DNA from 4 places in the Kitasatospora paranensis genome. Region 4 is predicted to be linked to each of the others. Evidence: riboswitches for the same ligand, from Rfam matches in the RefSeq annotation. Region 4 holds a riboswitch; each other region holds the start of a gene.
The links. Region 4 has a riboswitch for cobalamin ahead of ABEB13_RS28545 (CbtB domain-containing protein). Riboswitches for the same ligand answer to the same signal wherever they lie in the genome.
Positions count from the first base shown of each region.

Region 1: another riboswitch for cobalamin. It lies ahead of nicT (Nickel transporter NicT); the one in region 4 lies ahead of ABEB13_RS28545 (CbtB domain-containing protein).
Region 2: another riboswitch for cobalamin. It lies ahead of ABEB13_RS25385 (ribonucleoside-diphosphate reductase subunit alpha); the one in region 4 lies ahead of ABEB13_RS28545 (CbtB domain-containing protein).
Region 3: another riboswitch for cobalamin. It lies ahead of ABEB13_RS40995 (hotdog domain-containing protein); the one in region 4 lies ahead of ABEB13_RS28545 (CbtB domain-containing protein).

Region 1 is NZ_BAABKV010000001.1:6,999,328-7,002,525, forward strand. It holds gene ABEB13_RS33275 (phosphatidylinositol-specific phospholipase C domain-containing protein) at 48-1,094, opposite strand; gene ABEB13_RS33280 (ArsR/SmtB family transcription factor) at 1,325-1,687, opposite strand; cobalamin riboswitch at 1,771-1,988, shown strand; gene nicT (Nickel transporter NicT) at 2,021-3,163, shown strand.
Region 2 is NZ_BAABKV010000001.1:5,273,049-5,276,246, reverse strand. It holds gene ABEB13_RS25395 (LamG domain-containing protein) at 252-923, opposite strand; gene ABEB13_RS25390 (hypothetical protein) at 872-1,156, opposite strand; cobalamin riboswitch at 1,540-1,671, shown strand; gene ABEB13_RS25385 (ribonucleoside-diphosphate reductase subunit alpha) at 1,872-3,198, shown strand, end outside.
Region 3 is NZ_BAABKV010000001.1:7,969,844-7,973,041, forward strand. It holds gene ABEB13_RS37835 (DUF6087 family protein) at 31-282, shown strand; gene ABEB13_RS37840 (LURP-one-related/scramblase family protein) at 542-1,090, shown strand; cobalamin riboswitch at 1,328-1,478, shown strand; partial or broken gene ABEB13_RS40995 (hotdog domain-containing protein) at 1,922-2,050, shown strand; tRNA gene ABEB13_RS37850 (tRNA-Met) at 2,362-2,438, shown strand; gene ABEB13_RS37855 (class I SAM-dependent DNA methyltransferase) at 2,519-3,198, opposite strand, start outside.
Region 4 is NZ_BAABKV010000001.1:6,004,116-6,007,313, reverse strand. It holds gene ABEB13_RS28555 (hypothetical protein) at 1-406, shown strand, start outside; gene ABEB13_RS28550 (histidine phosphatase family protein) at 414-971, opposite strand; cobalamin riboswitch at 1,090-1,250, shown strand; partial or broken gene ABEB13_RS28545 (CbtB domain-containing protein) at 1,284-1,507, shown strand; gene ABEB13_RS28540 (CbtA family protein) at 1,521-2,282, shown strand; partial or broken gene pepN (aminopeptidase N) at 2,356-3,198, opposite strand, start outside.

The DNA of each region.
Region 1 (3,198 bases), 1.0 Mb from region 4:
GGTCACCGGGGCCGCTCGCCGGCCGGCTGGGCACCGGAGAATGCGGGTCAGCCGCGGGGCAGTACCAGGGCCTGCACCTCGGGCAGGTGGCGCCAGTCGCTGGAGACGATGCTGGCGTGCGCCGCCGCAAGCTGGGTGGCGCGGGCCCGTGCCTCGTTGGCGGTGGGATCGGTGGCGCTGATCGCGGGGGCGACGTTCTGGGCGTCCGTCATCACCAGCAGATAGTGGCGGCTGTCGTACCAGGAGGTGTCTATGCCGCCGACGTAGGCCGAGGCGTCGCCGTCGAAGACCACGAACCAGGGCCGGATCCCGGCGTCGGTGTAGCCGGTGCGCGGGTCTCCGGAGGCGGCTCCGTGCACCGCCGGGAAGACCTGCGCCTGCCCGACCTTCCCGGCCGCGGCGAGGTTGCGCAGGTAGCCGCCGTACTCGACGTCGGTGTGCAGGGTGTCGAAGGGGTTGCCCTCCTCGACGGTGCCGGGAATGACATCGATCAGTACCCGTCCGGCCAGGGCCGCGCGGCTGGGCCAGTTACCGGCCCTGGCCGCCTCGTCGAGGGTGGAGTACGAACCACCGCCGGGCTTGGCAAGGAGATCGGCAGGGCGGAAGACGGTGTTGCCGAGATGTGCTGCGATCAGGCTGTCGAGCTGGGCGGGGCCCATACCGCGGTTGGCGGCGAAGCCGCCCTTGAGTTCGAGCTTGACGACGAGCGGGCCAGCGCCGGGGTGGGCGCCGAGCCAGACCCGGATGTCGTCGAAGCAGTTCTCCAGGTTCTTGTTGGTGCCGCCGCTGTACAGCTGGGAGGCGCTTGTTGCAGCGGTGCAGTTGTTGGAGTTGCCGAGGGGGTTGGAGTGGCTCACCTTCCACTCGGTGGTGATGGTGTCGGTCCAGACATCGAGCTCGATCATGCCCGTGCCGGTGTCCAGGCTCTGGGCGAGGAACGGGAAGGCGGCCGGGTCGTAGGTGTTGTGGATGCCGACGGTGGTGGCGGAGCCGAAGGGCAGGTCGCCGGTGCCGGTTGCACCGGAGGGCTGACCCGGGTTCAGGGCGGCGGCCGTGGCCAGCAGTCCCACAGCGAACGTACGGCGGAGCGTCACGGTGTCTCCTCGGGCGGATGCCTGGACGGCGGTCCGGGTGGGCCGCCGTCCGGCAGCATGGTGCACGGGAGCGACTTCAAGGTGACATGACAAGAAAACTTGGCTGAAGCTGACACTTCAACGGGCCGAGGAACATCCGCGTCGGGCAACATCCAGTGCGGGCTGGCGCGCCATGAAATGGTGGTGATCGGGAGGGGCGGGAGTAGGGGCCAGCATCCCCCGACACCCCGTCAGTCCTGCCGCCCGAGGACCCCGTGCGCGAGGAGTTCGGCGATGGCCGGGTCGGTCAGCCGGTAGCGGACCACCCGGCCGTCCCGCTCGCCGGTGACGACTCCTGCGGCGCGGAGCAGCCGCAGGGCCTGGGAAACGGCGGGGTCGCGTATTCCGGTTGCCACCGCAAGGTCGCTCACCGCGAGTGGGCCGGTTTCGTGGAGCGCGAGCAGCAGCGAGAGCCGCCCGGGGTCGGCGAGAAGGGCGAACCGCTCGGCCCACACACGTACATGCGCGGCGTCGCCGATGGCGGCGATCGCTTCGCAGACCCGATGGCCGTCGATGGTGCGGTGGCCGGCGCGGTCGGCGGGGACGAGGTGCATGCGGGCGATTCTCGCAGGTGCTCGGGCCGTGATCTTCAACACCTGCGCAGGTCTGCAGGCTTGCAGCTGTCATGGCGTCAGGCCTACGGTGGGCGGGCCGTGGTGCTCGGGAAGACCGGTGGTGGACCTCGTGGTCCCGAATCCGGAGCGGCCCTCGCCACTGTGATCGGGGTCATCCGTAGCCATCGGTGCCACTGGACGCGCAGCCGTCCGGGAAGGCCGGTTACGGAGTTCGTTCCGGGCCGGACGGCCGGGAGGGGAACCCGTCAGCCAGGAGACCGGCCGCGGCATCTCACGACGTCATTCCACGAGGTGCTGAAGCGTGATCCGCAGATGACCCTGCCCGTGACTGGTTCGACCCCGCCGCCTGCCGGGGCCGCAGGCGCACCGGTGTCCGCCGTTGCGCCCGCGGCCGCCTATCGGTGGGGTCGCGAGGACACTCTGCGTACCGCCGGACTGATGGCGGTGATTCTTGCCCTTCATGTGGTGGCGTTCGGAACGCTGTTCCTGCTGGTGGCGCCACACCACTACACCGTGGGGAACCAGGTGTTCGGGGCCGGCCTCGGCATCACCGCCTACACGCTCGGTATGCGGCATGCCTTTGACGCCGACCACATCGCGGTGATCGACAACACCACCCGCAAACTGATGGCGGACGGCCGGCGGCCGGTCTCGGTGGGCTTCTGGTTCGCGCTCGGGCATTCCTCGATGGTGGTGCTGATGGCGGCCCTGGTGGCGGGCGGCGCCAGGCTCGCGGGTGTGCTGATGGACGAGGACTCCACGATCCACCAGGTGCTCGGTGCGATCGGGACCACCGCCTCCGGCGCCTTCCTCTACCTCATCGCCGCGCTCAATCTGGTGGCGCTGACCGGCATCCTGCGGGTGTTCCGTGCGATGCGGCAGGGCCGTTTCGACGAAACGGAGTTGGAGGCTCAGCTCAACTCGCGCGGCCTGATGAACCGCATCCTCGGGCGGGCCACCCGGTCGATCTCCAGGCCCGGCCAGATGTTCCCGGTCGGGATGGTGCTGGGGCTGGGGTTCGATACGGCGACCGAGGTCACCCTGATGGTGATGGCGGGTTCGGGCGCGGCGGCCGGCCTCCCGTGGTACGGCATCGTCTGCCTGCCGTTGCTGTTCGCGGCCGGCATGAGCCTGTTCGACACGCTGGACGGCACGTTCATGAACTTCGCCTACCAGTGGGCGTTCTCCAACCCGGTGCGGAAGGTCTTCTACAACCTGACCATCACCGGGCTGTCGATCGCGGTGGCCTTTGTCATCGGCACCATCGAACTGGTGGCGGTGTTCCACGACAAGCTGGGTCTGACCGATCCGGTGAGCGGTTGGGTGGCCGGATTGAGCCTGGACAACGTCGGGTTCGTGATTGTCGGCCTCTTCGTGGTCGTCTGGGCGGCGGCGATCGGCTACTGGCGGATCGCCCGGGTCGAGCAGCGCTGGGCGTCGAGGTCGGACGGATGAACCTCACCTCCGGTGCCCCATGACCCGCTGCGCCC
Region 2 (3,198 bases), 730 kb from region 4:
CGGACGGCCCGGGTTGGTCACAGGCCATGGCCCGTCGACCCCTCACGCGTCGAACACCCGATCCCCCGGGGCCGCGGCCGACCATGTTCGGCCGACACCGCAACCCGATGCGACCCGACGATAGCCGACGGTCGCTTCCCCGTTCCAACGGGCGTCATCTTTTCATACTGGGCATGGCTGTGACACAACGCCAGATGTGTGCGGGGCCACACCGCCGGCTTCGCGGGGCCGGCGGCGGAGTGGACGGACCGTCAGCCGCCGACCAGCCAGGAGCCGCTGGGCTTGGCACTCAGACCGGTGCCGCCGCCCTTGAGGCTGGCGACCTGCGTGGGATTCAGCGCCTTGTCCCAGACCAGGATGCGGCCGATGACGCCGGCCCAGCTGCCGCCCCAGATGCCGTGGTGCCGGCTGCGGCCGAGCTGCAGCGGGCCCGGACCGGCCCAGATGCCGCCGCCGACCTTCTCGGTGGCGGCCGACGCCCCGTTGACGTAGAGCGTGACGGCCTTCTGGTCGGCGTCGTACACGCCGGTGAGCAGCGCCCACTGACCGACCGTCGCCAGGGTGGTGGGGGCGGTGGCGGTGACGACCGTGCCGTCCGCGCCGCCGTCCTTGGTCTGGACCCGGAACACCCAGGCCTGCTTGCCGTTCGCGTCGTCCCGCGCCAGGTCGAAGGAGTACGAGACCCCGTCGCCCTCACTGATCGCCGAACGGGAGCCGCCGGGAGCCTCGTTGTAGACCCAGGCGGAGATGGAGAAGCTCTTGGTGACGTCCACGACCTGGTTGGCGGACTGCGCGAAGGAGTTGCCGTTGCTGCGCAGCCGCAGCGCCCAGCCGCCCTGGACCTCGCTCAGCTGCGCGTCCGGCCCCATGGCTATGTTCGACTGCCCGGAGCGGTCGGCGAGCAGCTCCGGCTGCCCGGCCACGGTGGGCGAGTTGGCCGCCGCGGAGGCGCCGGACCCGGACGGGCGGGGGAGGCCGCACTGCTGCCGCTGGCCGTCGGGCCGGGGGTCGGGCCGTGGTGCATGCCGCCGACCACGACCGTGCCGACGGCACCGCCGAGCACGACCGCCGCGAGCACGATGCCGCCGGTCCACATCAGCTTGCGCTTGCGGGACCTGGCCTCGTGCCGCTCGGCGAGCGCCTCCCAGTCCGGCATCGCGGAACCGGCGGACGGCTGCGTCTGCCACGGGGGCGGGGTCGCCTGCGAAGGGAACGTCGGCGGGCCGAATCCGGCCTGCGGCGGGAAGGGCTGACCACCCTGCGTCGCCTGACCCTCGGGGGTACCGGACGGCCCCCCTGGGATGCGGGCTGACCATTCCAGCCGGGCGGTGCTCCCGTTCCGTCGCTCATGAGCTGAGATCGTAGGCCATGGCGCCCACGAGGGTCCCGGGTGGTGACCATTCCGTGAGCAGGACGGGCAGGTCGGGGGCGGGACGGATGCGCGGAACGTGGTCCTCCGGGCAGCCCGCGCCACGGACGCGACACGGACGCGACACGCTCCGTGCACAAGATATGGGGGTACATCAACGAGACACCACAACATGTATGCTCACTCTCGCTGTCGACGCAGGGGAATCCGGTGGAAGTCCGGGACTGCCCCGCAACGGTGAGCAGGCTCCCCTACGCCGGGGCCCGCACAGTCCGAGGACCTGCCGACCGTGTGCCACAGGGCTTCCCCGCAGAGGCCATGAAGCACAGCTGTACGTCCGGGCCTCGCGGGTGGGCCGGGTGGGCGGTGCGCGCCCCGATCACGATCGGGCGTGCCGTCCTCCCCTGCCGCGCCGGCCCGGGCGGCCTCCCCAGCCGGGAGGTGCCCCGACCGCTGCCGCCACAGGAGAGAGTGCGCCTTGACCGTCGCTGCCTCAGTCACCCTGCCCTCCCAGGGTCTCGCCGACTCCGCCCGGAACGACCCCGGTGCGGCGTTGCTCCGGCTGCTCACCGACCGCAGCACCGACCTCCCCCAGGTGGACCCCGGTCACGTCGCCGCCGCCGCGCTGCGCGGACGCCACGCCGGCTCGGACTTCGCCGAGCTGCGCGGGCTGGCCGTGGAGGCCGCCGCGTCGATGATCGCCGAGGACCCCCAGTACTCGAAGCTCGCGGCCCGGCTGCTCGCCCTGGAGATCCAGGACGAGGCCGTCTCGCAGGGGGCGGTCTCCTTCGCCGCCTCGATCGCCGTCGGCCACGCCGAAGGCCTGATCGGCGATGCCACCGCCGCCCTCGTGGCCCGGCACGCGGCCCTGTTCGACTCGCTGCTCGACCCTCAGGGCGACGACCGGTTCGAGTACTTCGGCCTGCGCACCGTCCAGTCCCGCTACCTGCTGCGCCACCCGATCACCCGCAAGGTCGTGGAGACCCCGCAGCACTTCCTGCTGCGCGTCGCCGCCGGCCTGGCGGTCGGCGACAGCGAGCAGTCGGTGGCCGAGGTCGCCGAGCTGTACCGGCTGATGAGCCGTCTGGAGTACCTGACGTCCTCTCCGACGCTCTTCAACTCCGGCACCAAGCACCCGCAGATGTCCTCCTGCTACCTGCTGGACTCGCCGCTGGACAACCTCGACTCGATCTACAACCGGTACGCGCAGATCGCCCGGCTGTCCAAGCACGCCGGCGGCATCGGCCTGTCCTACTCCCGGATCCGCTCGCGCGGTTCGCTCATCCGCGGCACCAACGGCAAGTCCAACGGCATCGTGCCGTTCCTGCGCACCCTCGACTCCTCGGTCGCCGCGGTCAACCAGGGCGGCCGCCGCAAGGGCGCGGCCTGCGTCTACCTGGAGACCTGGCACGCGGACATCGAGGAGTTCCTCGAACTGCGCGACAACACCGGCGAGGAGGCCCGCCGTACCCACAACCTGAACCTCGCGCACTGGATCCCGGACGAGTTCATGCGCCGGGTCAACGCGAACCAGGACTGGTCGCTGTTCTCCCCCGCCGACGTGCCCGAGCTGGTCGACCTGTGGGGCGCCGACTTCGACGAGGCGTACCTCAAGGCCGAGCTGGCCGGCAAGGCCGTCCGCACCATCCCGGCGCAGACCCTGTACGCCCGGATGATGCGCACCCTCGCGCAGACCGGCAACGGCTGGATGACCTTCAAGGACGCCTCCAACCGGGCCGCCAACCAGACCGCGCTGCCCGGCCGCACCGTGCACTCCTCCAACCTGTGCACGGAGATCCTGGAGGTCACCGACGACTCCGAGACGGCCG
Region 3 (3,198 bases), 2.0 Mb from region 4:
GTGCAGCACATGGGCAGAGGAAGGTGTGACGTGTTCGGATCCGACGAGCCGGCGTTCGACCGGTACACCGACCGCGCGGAGGTGCGCCGACCGGCCGGCACCCGCGACGCCGTCCTGCTCGGCGAAGGGTCGGACGACGGGTATGCGCGCTTCGCGGACGGGCCGCGGCTGGTCGTGGAGTGGGACGGCCGGGTCTGGCAGCCGGTCGCCGTCGCCGACACCTACGCGGCGGCCTACCAGATGGTCACGCAGGGCGGGCTGCGGATCTTCCCGCAGGCCTGAGCCCCGGTCATGCCCGGACGGCCCGGGCAGACCGGACCAGCGACCCGGACGCCCGGCGCAGGTCCGACACCGGTCCGACACCGGTCCGACAGCGGTCCGACAGGTGTCCGCCGCCGGGAGGCAGGCCGAGGGGCCGGGCGGTGACCGGCGGGCCGGCCGGGGCCGGACTACGATGACACGGAAGTGCGAACGATCCACCGTGTCGGGCGGGCCCTCGGCGGGGCCGTCCGACACCGGGCCACCGGAAGGGGGCCGGGTGATGTTCCAGGAGCGCAGGGACCGCCGGCACGCCAATGACGCCTTCGACCACGGTGAGGGCGTCACCCACTACCGGATGCAGCAGAAGATGGTCTCCATCGGTGACGACTACTGGATCGACGACGACGCCGGTGAGCACCTGTTCAAGGTGAACGGCAAAGCTCTGCGCGCCCGTCGGACCTGGTCGATCGAGGACCGGGACGGCCACCGGGTCGCCAAGGTGCAGAGCCGTCCGCTGCGGATCAAGGACTCGATGGAGATCGAGGACGCGGACGGCCACCGGATCGCGCTGGTCAAGAAGGCCGTCGTCGGTCCGCTCCGCGACCGCTGGCGGATCAAGCAGGAACATGGTGAGGACCTCACCGTCCACGGGAACGTCGTCGACCACGAGTACACCATCGAGCGCGACGGCTACAAGATCGCCGAAGTGTCCAAGCGGTGGTTCAGGGTGCGGGACACCTACGGCCTGAACATCGGCCCCGACGCCGATCACGCCACCGTGCTGGCCGCCACGGTCGCGATCGACGCGATGGCCCATCCCGGCGACTGATCTCTTCCGCAGCCCTCGCGCCGGGTAGCCTCCGGCACGAAGCCGACCTTCTCGTGAGCACGGCGGCCGCGCAGATCGCGGCCGAAGACGTGAGCGGGATCCCGTGCAGTCCGAGCCGCTCGAAGCCGTGACCCACCGTCAGCCGCACCGCCTCCGAGCCCGGTCCCGTCCGGTCGGAGCACTGGAGTGGGCGGCGCAGCTGGTTCGCCCCGTCCGCCAGGCGGGATGCGTCGTCAGAGGGAATCCGGTGCGAGTCCGGAACTGCCCCGCAGTGGTGAGTGGGAACGAAAGCCGTCATCCAGCACTGGACACCTCGGTGTCCGGGAAGCGACGGCCGGTAGGAGCCGGACGGCCGACAGGCCCGGTGCGCCCGCGAACCCGAAGACCTGCCGCTGCCCGTGCGCCGCAGCGGCGTACGGCCTCACCGGGACCTCGTGGGCGGGTCGGCGGCGGAACGGGCAGGGCGCGGCACTCTCCGCAACGGCCCGTCCCTTCGCGCATCCCGCCGGCGTGGTCCGCGCGAACTCGCGAAGGAGAGTTCCGTGACGCACACCATCTGCCTGCCGGTCGTCCCCGCCCGGGCCGTTGCCACGGGCCGCCGACCCGCCGTCGGTCCGTTCCGTGCCGCCCTCCCGCCGTCCGCTCCGCCGCCCTCCGACGAGTGGACGGGACGCGCCTCCGTGGGGCGACCGCCGCCGCGGGCGGTCACCGGTGACCGCTCCTGCGCCCGTCGGCGCCTCGCGCACCCCGGCCGACTGGGCCGTCACGCTCGCCCACATCATGAGCGACCACGACACCAACCTCTACGGCACCGTCCATGGCGGCGTGGTGATGAAGCTGATCGACGACGCAGCCGCCGCGGCAGCCGGTCGCCACGCGGGGATGACCGCCGTCACCGTCTCCGTCGAGGAGATGACGTTCCTGGCGCCGGTCCGGGCCGGTGACCTGCTCACCGTCAGGGCCCGGGTCGACCGTGCGGGCCGGACTTCCATGGACGTGGGTGTCGTGGTGACCGCGGAGCGCTGGAACCGCACGGGCCCGGTCACCCGGGCCGCGACGGCCCACCTGGTCTTCGTCGCCGTCGACGCGGCGGGTCAGCCCCACCGGGTGCCGGAGCTCCGTCCCGCCGATCCCGCCGACCGCCTGCGGGAGCGCCGGGCACGTGCCCGGCGGTCCGAGCGCGGGCCACCCGGACAACGGTCTGCCGCGGGGGCGGCGACCGGAATCGATTTCCCATCCGGAGGCGAGTGCCGTAGGGTCGGGATCACCGACGCGGGGTGGAGCAGCTCGGTAGCTCGCTGGGCTCATAACCCAGAGGTCGCAGGTTCAAATCCTGTCCCCGCTACCACAACAGGCCGGGCCCGGTGCACACTGTGCACCGGGCCCGGCCTGCGTCGTCCTCGGCCGTCGCGTCCCCCGCGGGCGCTGTCAGCCGATCGGCTTCTCCCAGACCGAGACGTGTCGGGTGCTGTGCTCGGTGAAGGGTTCGCGCGTCCAGTTGTCCCAGCGGTCGCGCAGGCGCAGGCCGGCGAGCCGGGCCATCAGGTCCAGCTCGGCGGGCCAGATGTAGCGGAAGGGGATCGAGCGGGCCTCGCCGCGGCCGTCCGCCGAGACGGTGATGTAGTGACAGGTCGCGTCCTGGGTGACGGTGTCGTAGACCGTGCAGGCCCAGTCGGTCGGACCGGAACGGAACTGGATGGTGTTCTGGCCGGGCGGGAGCCTGCGCAGCTCCGGCACCATGACCTCGATGACGAAGCAGCCCCCGGGTGCGAGGTGCCTGGCGGCGTTGCGGAAGCACGCTACCTGTGCGTCCTGTTCGGTGAGGTTCATGATGGTGTTGAAGACGAGGTAGGCGAGCGAGAACGGGCCGTCCGCCGTCGTGTCCACGGCCGTCGTGGCGAAGTCGCCGATCGAGACGCCGATGTCGTTGCCGCCGCGCTTGGCGCGCATCCGGGCCACCATGGCCCGCGAGAGGTCGATGCCGTGGACGGGAACACCCCGCCCGGCGAGCGGCAGCGCGATCCGCCCGGTGCCGATCCCGAACTCCAGAGCCCTTCCGCCGGCGGCAAGTTCGGCCAGCACCGCCACGGCCTGCTCGATTGCGTCCG
Region 4 (3,198 bases):
GCAGCCCGGCCGGCCGCCCAAGCCGTCCGGCGACGCGCTCTCCGGGCAGGCCCGGGTCGAACGGTTCGGGCCGTCCGGGACCAGGCACACGGTGGTGCTGACCGTCCGCCGGCAGCTGACCGCGCTCCAGGTCGAGCTGCGCCTGGAGCGGCCGGAGGCGCTGCCCGGGACCGTCCCGTGGTGCAGCCTGCCGGGCGTGGTGACCACCGTGGCCGTGGAGCACGGCATCCTGGTCTACCGCTGGACGCTCCCTGTCGGAATGGACATCGCCCCCGGCCGGTACGCCTTCGAGGTGCTCGGCAGCAGGCCCGCCGGCGACCGGGCGGGGGCGCCCGAGACCTGGTCGGCGGCGGCCTTCGTCCTGGACGGCCCGCAGGCGGTCGCCGTCCGCGGTATCTTCGGCTGACCTGTCGTCACTGTGCGGACGGACGGCCCAGCCTGACGTTCCAGCGGCCGAGCCGTCCGCTCAGCCGGGTGACCGAGAGCGGCTCCACGTCCAGCCGCCAGAAGGCCGCGCCGGGCACCCCGAGCGCGTGCAGCACGGCTGCCCGGACGACGTCCGGCTCGACCACCGCGGTCACCCGCGGGCCGTCCGCGGGCAGCGCGTCCAGCCAGCCGCCGACCCGGGCGCACAGGTCGAGCACCGACTCGCCGCCGTGCGGGGCCGCCGCCGGGTCGGAGAGCCACCGGGCCAGCTCCCCGCCCTCGGCCGCGGCCACCTCCTCCAGGGTGCGTCCGCGCCAGCGGCCGGTCGCGGCACCGGCCAGCGCGGGCACCGGATCCGCCGCCAGACCGAGCGCCTCGGCGGTCTGCGTGCAGCGCGGGGACGGCGCGGCGACCACCAGCCCACCCGGGTCGACGCGCCCGGCCGCCTCCCGCGCCGGGCGCAGGTCCGGCTCGCCGAGCGGCCGGTCGTCCTCGAACCGGGGCTGCCGCGCGGCCGCGCCGAGCACCGCTGAGACCAATGTCACGCGCACCGTCACCGGCTGCTCCTCCCTCGCCAACTCCCCTGCCGCACAGCCGGATCCGCCCGGCCCCCGGCGCACGCCGCCGGCCGGCGCGGCGCTGTGCTCCCTGCGCACGCCCTTGGCGGGCGACCCGAGTGACGGTACCTTCAGGTCGACATGACGACGGCATGACGGAAGCCCGGTGAGAATCCGGCACGGTCGCGCCACTGTAAGTCCGGCAGTCACCGCCCCAGCGGGGCGCCTGCCGGAAAGTCAGACCCGGGCCGTCGTCCCTGCACCATCTAGCGGGACGCGAGTTCCCGAGGAGGTCCTGCCATGGCTCAGTCCGTCGCCCCTGCCCTCTCCCCGACCAGCACGCCGTCGGTGGCCCCCTTCCCGTGAAGGCCGTCCTGCCGTGGGCCGTCTTCTTCGGCATCCTGATGCTCGCCCTGATCTACTTCGTCGGCGCCGAGCAGGGCGCCACCTCCCTGATCTCCGGCGAGAACGTGCACGAGTGGGTGCACGACGGCCGGCACCTGCTCGGCTTCCCCTGCCACTGATCCGGCGGACACCGTGAACTCCGTCTCCGTCAGATCCCTGCTCGTCCGCGGCATGCTCGCCGGCCTCGCCGCCGGCCTGATCGCCCTGGTCGTCGCCTACCTGCTCGGCGAACCGCGGGTCGACGCGGCCATCGCCTACGAGGACGCCCACACCACCGAGCACGGGATGGAACTGGTCAGCCGTTCCCTGCAGTCCACCGCGGGCCTCGCCACCGGTGTGCTGGTGTACGGCGTGGCGCTCGGCGGCATCGCCGGCCTGGCGTTCTGTTTCGCGCTCGGCCGGGTCGGTCGCTTCACCCCGCGGGCGACCGCCGCCCTGCTCGCCGGCACCGCCCTGGTCGCCGTCTACCTGGTGCCGTTCCTCAAGTACCCGGCCAACCCGCCGTCCGTCGGCGATCCCGAGACCATCGGCAAGCGCACCACGCTGTACTTCCTGATGATGGCGCTCAGCGTGCTGCTGTCCGTCGCCGCGGTGATCCTCGGCAAACGGCTCGCCCCGAGGCTCGGCACCTGGTGGGCCACCGTCGCGGCGGTAGCCGCCTTCGCGGTCGCGGTCGGCCTGGCCTACGCCTTCCTGCCCGCGATCAACGAGGTGCCGGAGGACTTCCCGGCGACGCTGCTCTGGCAGTTCCGGGTCGCCGCGCTCTCCATCCAGCTGACCTTCTGGGCCTCCTTCGGGCTGCTCTTCGGGCATCTGGCCGAGCGTCTGCTGAACCCGGCGCCCGCCCGGCCAGCCGTGGCCGAGCCGGCCGCGGAGGCCGCAGCCGCGCACTGAGGACACGCCGTCCCGCCGATGGGCCGCCCGGTCGAACCGACCGGGCGGCCCATCGGCGTCGGACCGGCCGGTGTCAGGCCCGGTGCGCCACCGCCCGGCGCAGGTCGTCGAGTTCGTCGGCGAGGCAGCGCCGCAGCGCCGGGGCCAGATCGGTGCGGGCCAGGCAGGCCTCGGCCGCCCGGACGGTGTCCGGCTCGGCCGCGCCGGACGGGAACAGCCCGGCACCGAGCGCCTTGGCGACCGCGCCACCGCGCTCCCCCGCCGTCGGGATCTGCGCGAAGTACCGCTGCCGGTAGTCCGCCTGGAGCTCGGGCGAACCCGAGCGCCAGAACCCGTCCGCGGTCGCCGTCAGCAGCTGGTTGGAGAGCGCGTCGGGGGTGAACATCCGCTGCCAGGCCTGCTCCTTGGCCGCCCGCGCGGGCAGCGCCGCCGGGCCCGGGCGGCGCCCTGCTCGCCGGTGTCGCTGGGGTCGGCGGCGAGTTCGGCGGCGATCCGCTCCTCGCCCACCGCGCCCGCGGCGGCGAGCACGGCCAGCCCGGCCCAGCGCAGGTCGTGGTCGAACGGGAGGCCGTCCGGCAGGTCGCGGCCGTCCAGCCAGCCCGCGAGTTCGGCGATCCGCGCCGGGCCCGTGGCGGTCGCCACCGCGCCGCGCAGCGCGGCGATCCGCAGGCTCTCCCCGGCGTCGGGGCGGGCCAGCAACGCCCGGACGGTGTCGCCCAGCAGGCCGAGCGCGGCCGGCCGGTCGGCCGGGGCCAGGTAGCGCCCCACCACGTGGTCGGTGGCGAAGCGCAGCACCGCCTCGACGATGGCGTCCGAGCTCTCGGCCGGCAGGTGGTCGGCCACCAGCCGGAGGTAGCCGGCGGCGGGCAGTTCGGCCGAGCGGACGAGGTCGCGGGCGTGCTCCCAGAGGACGGCG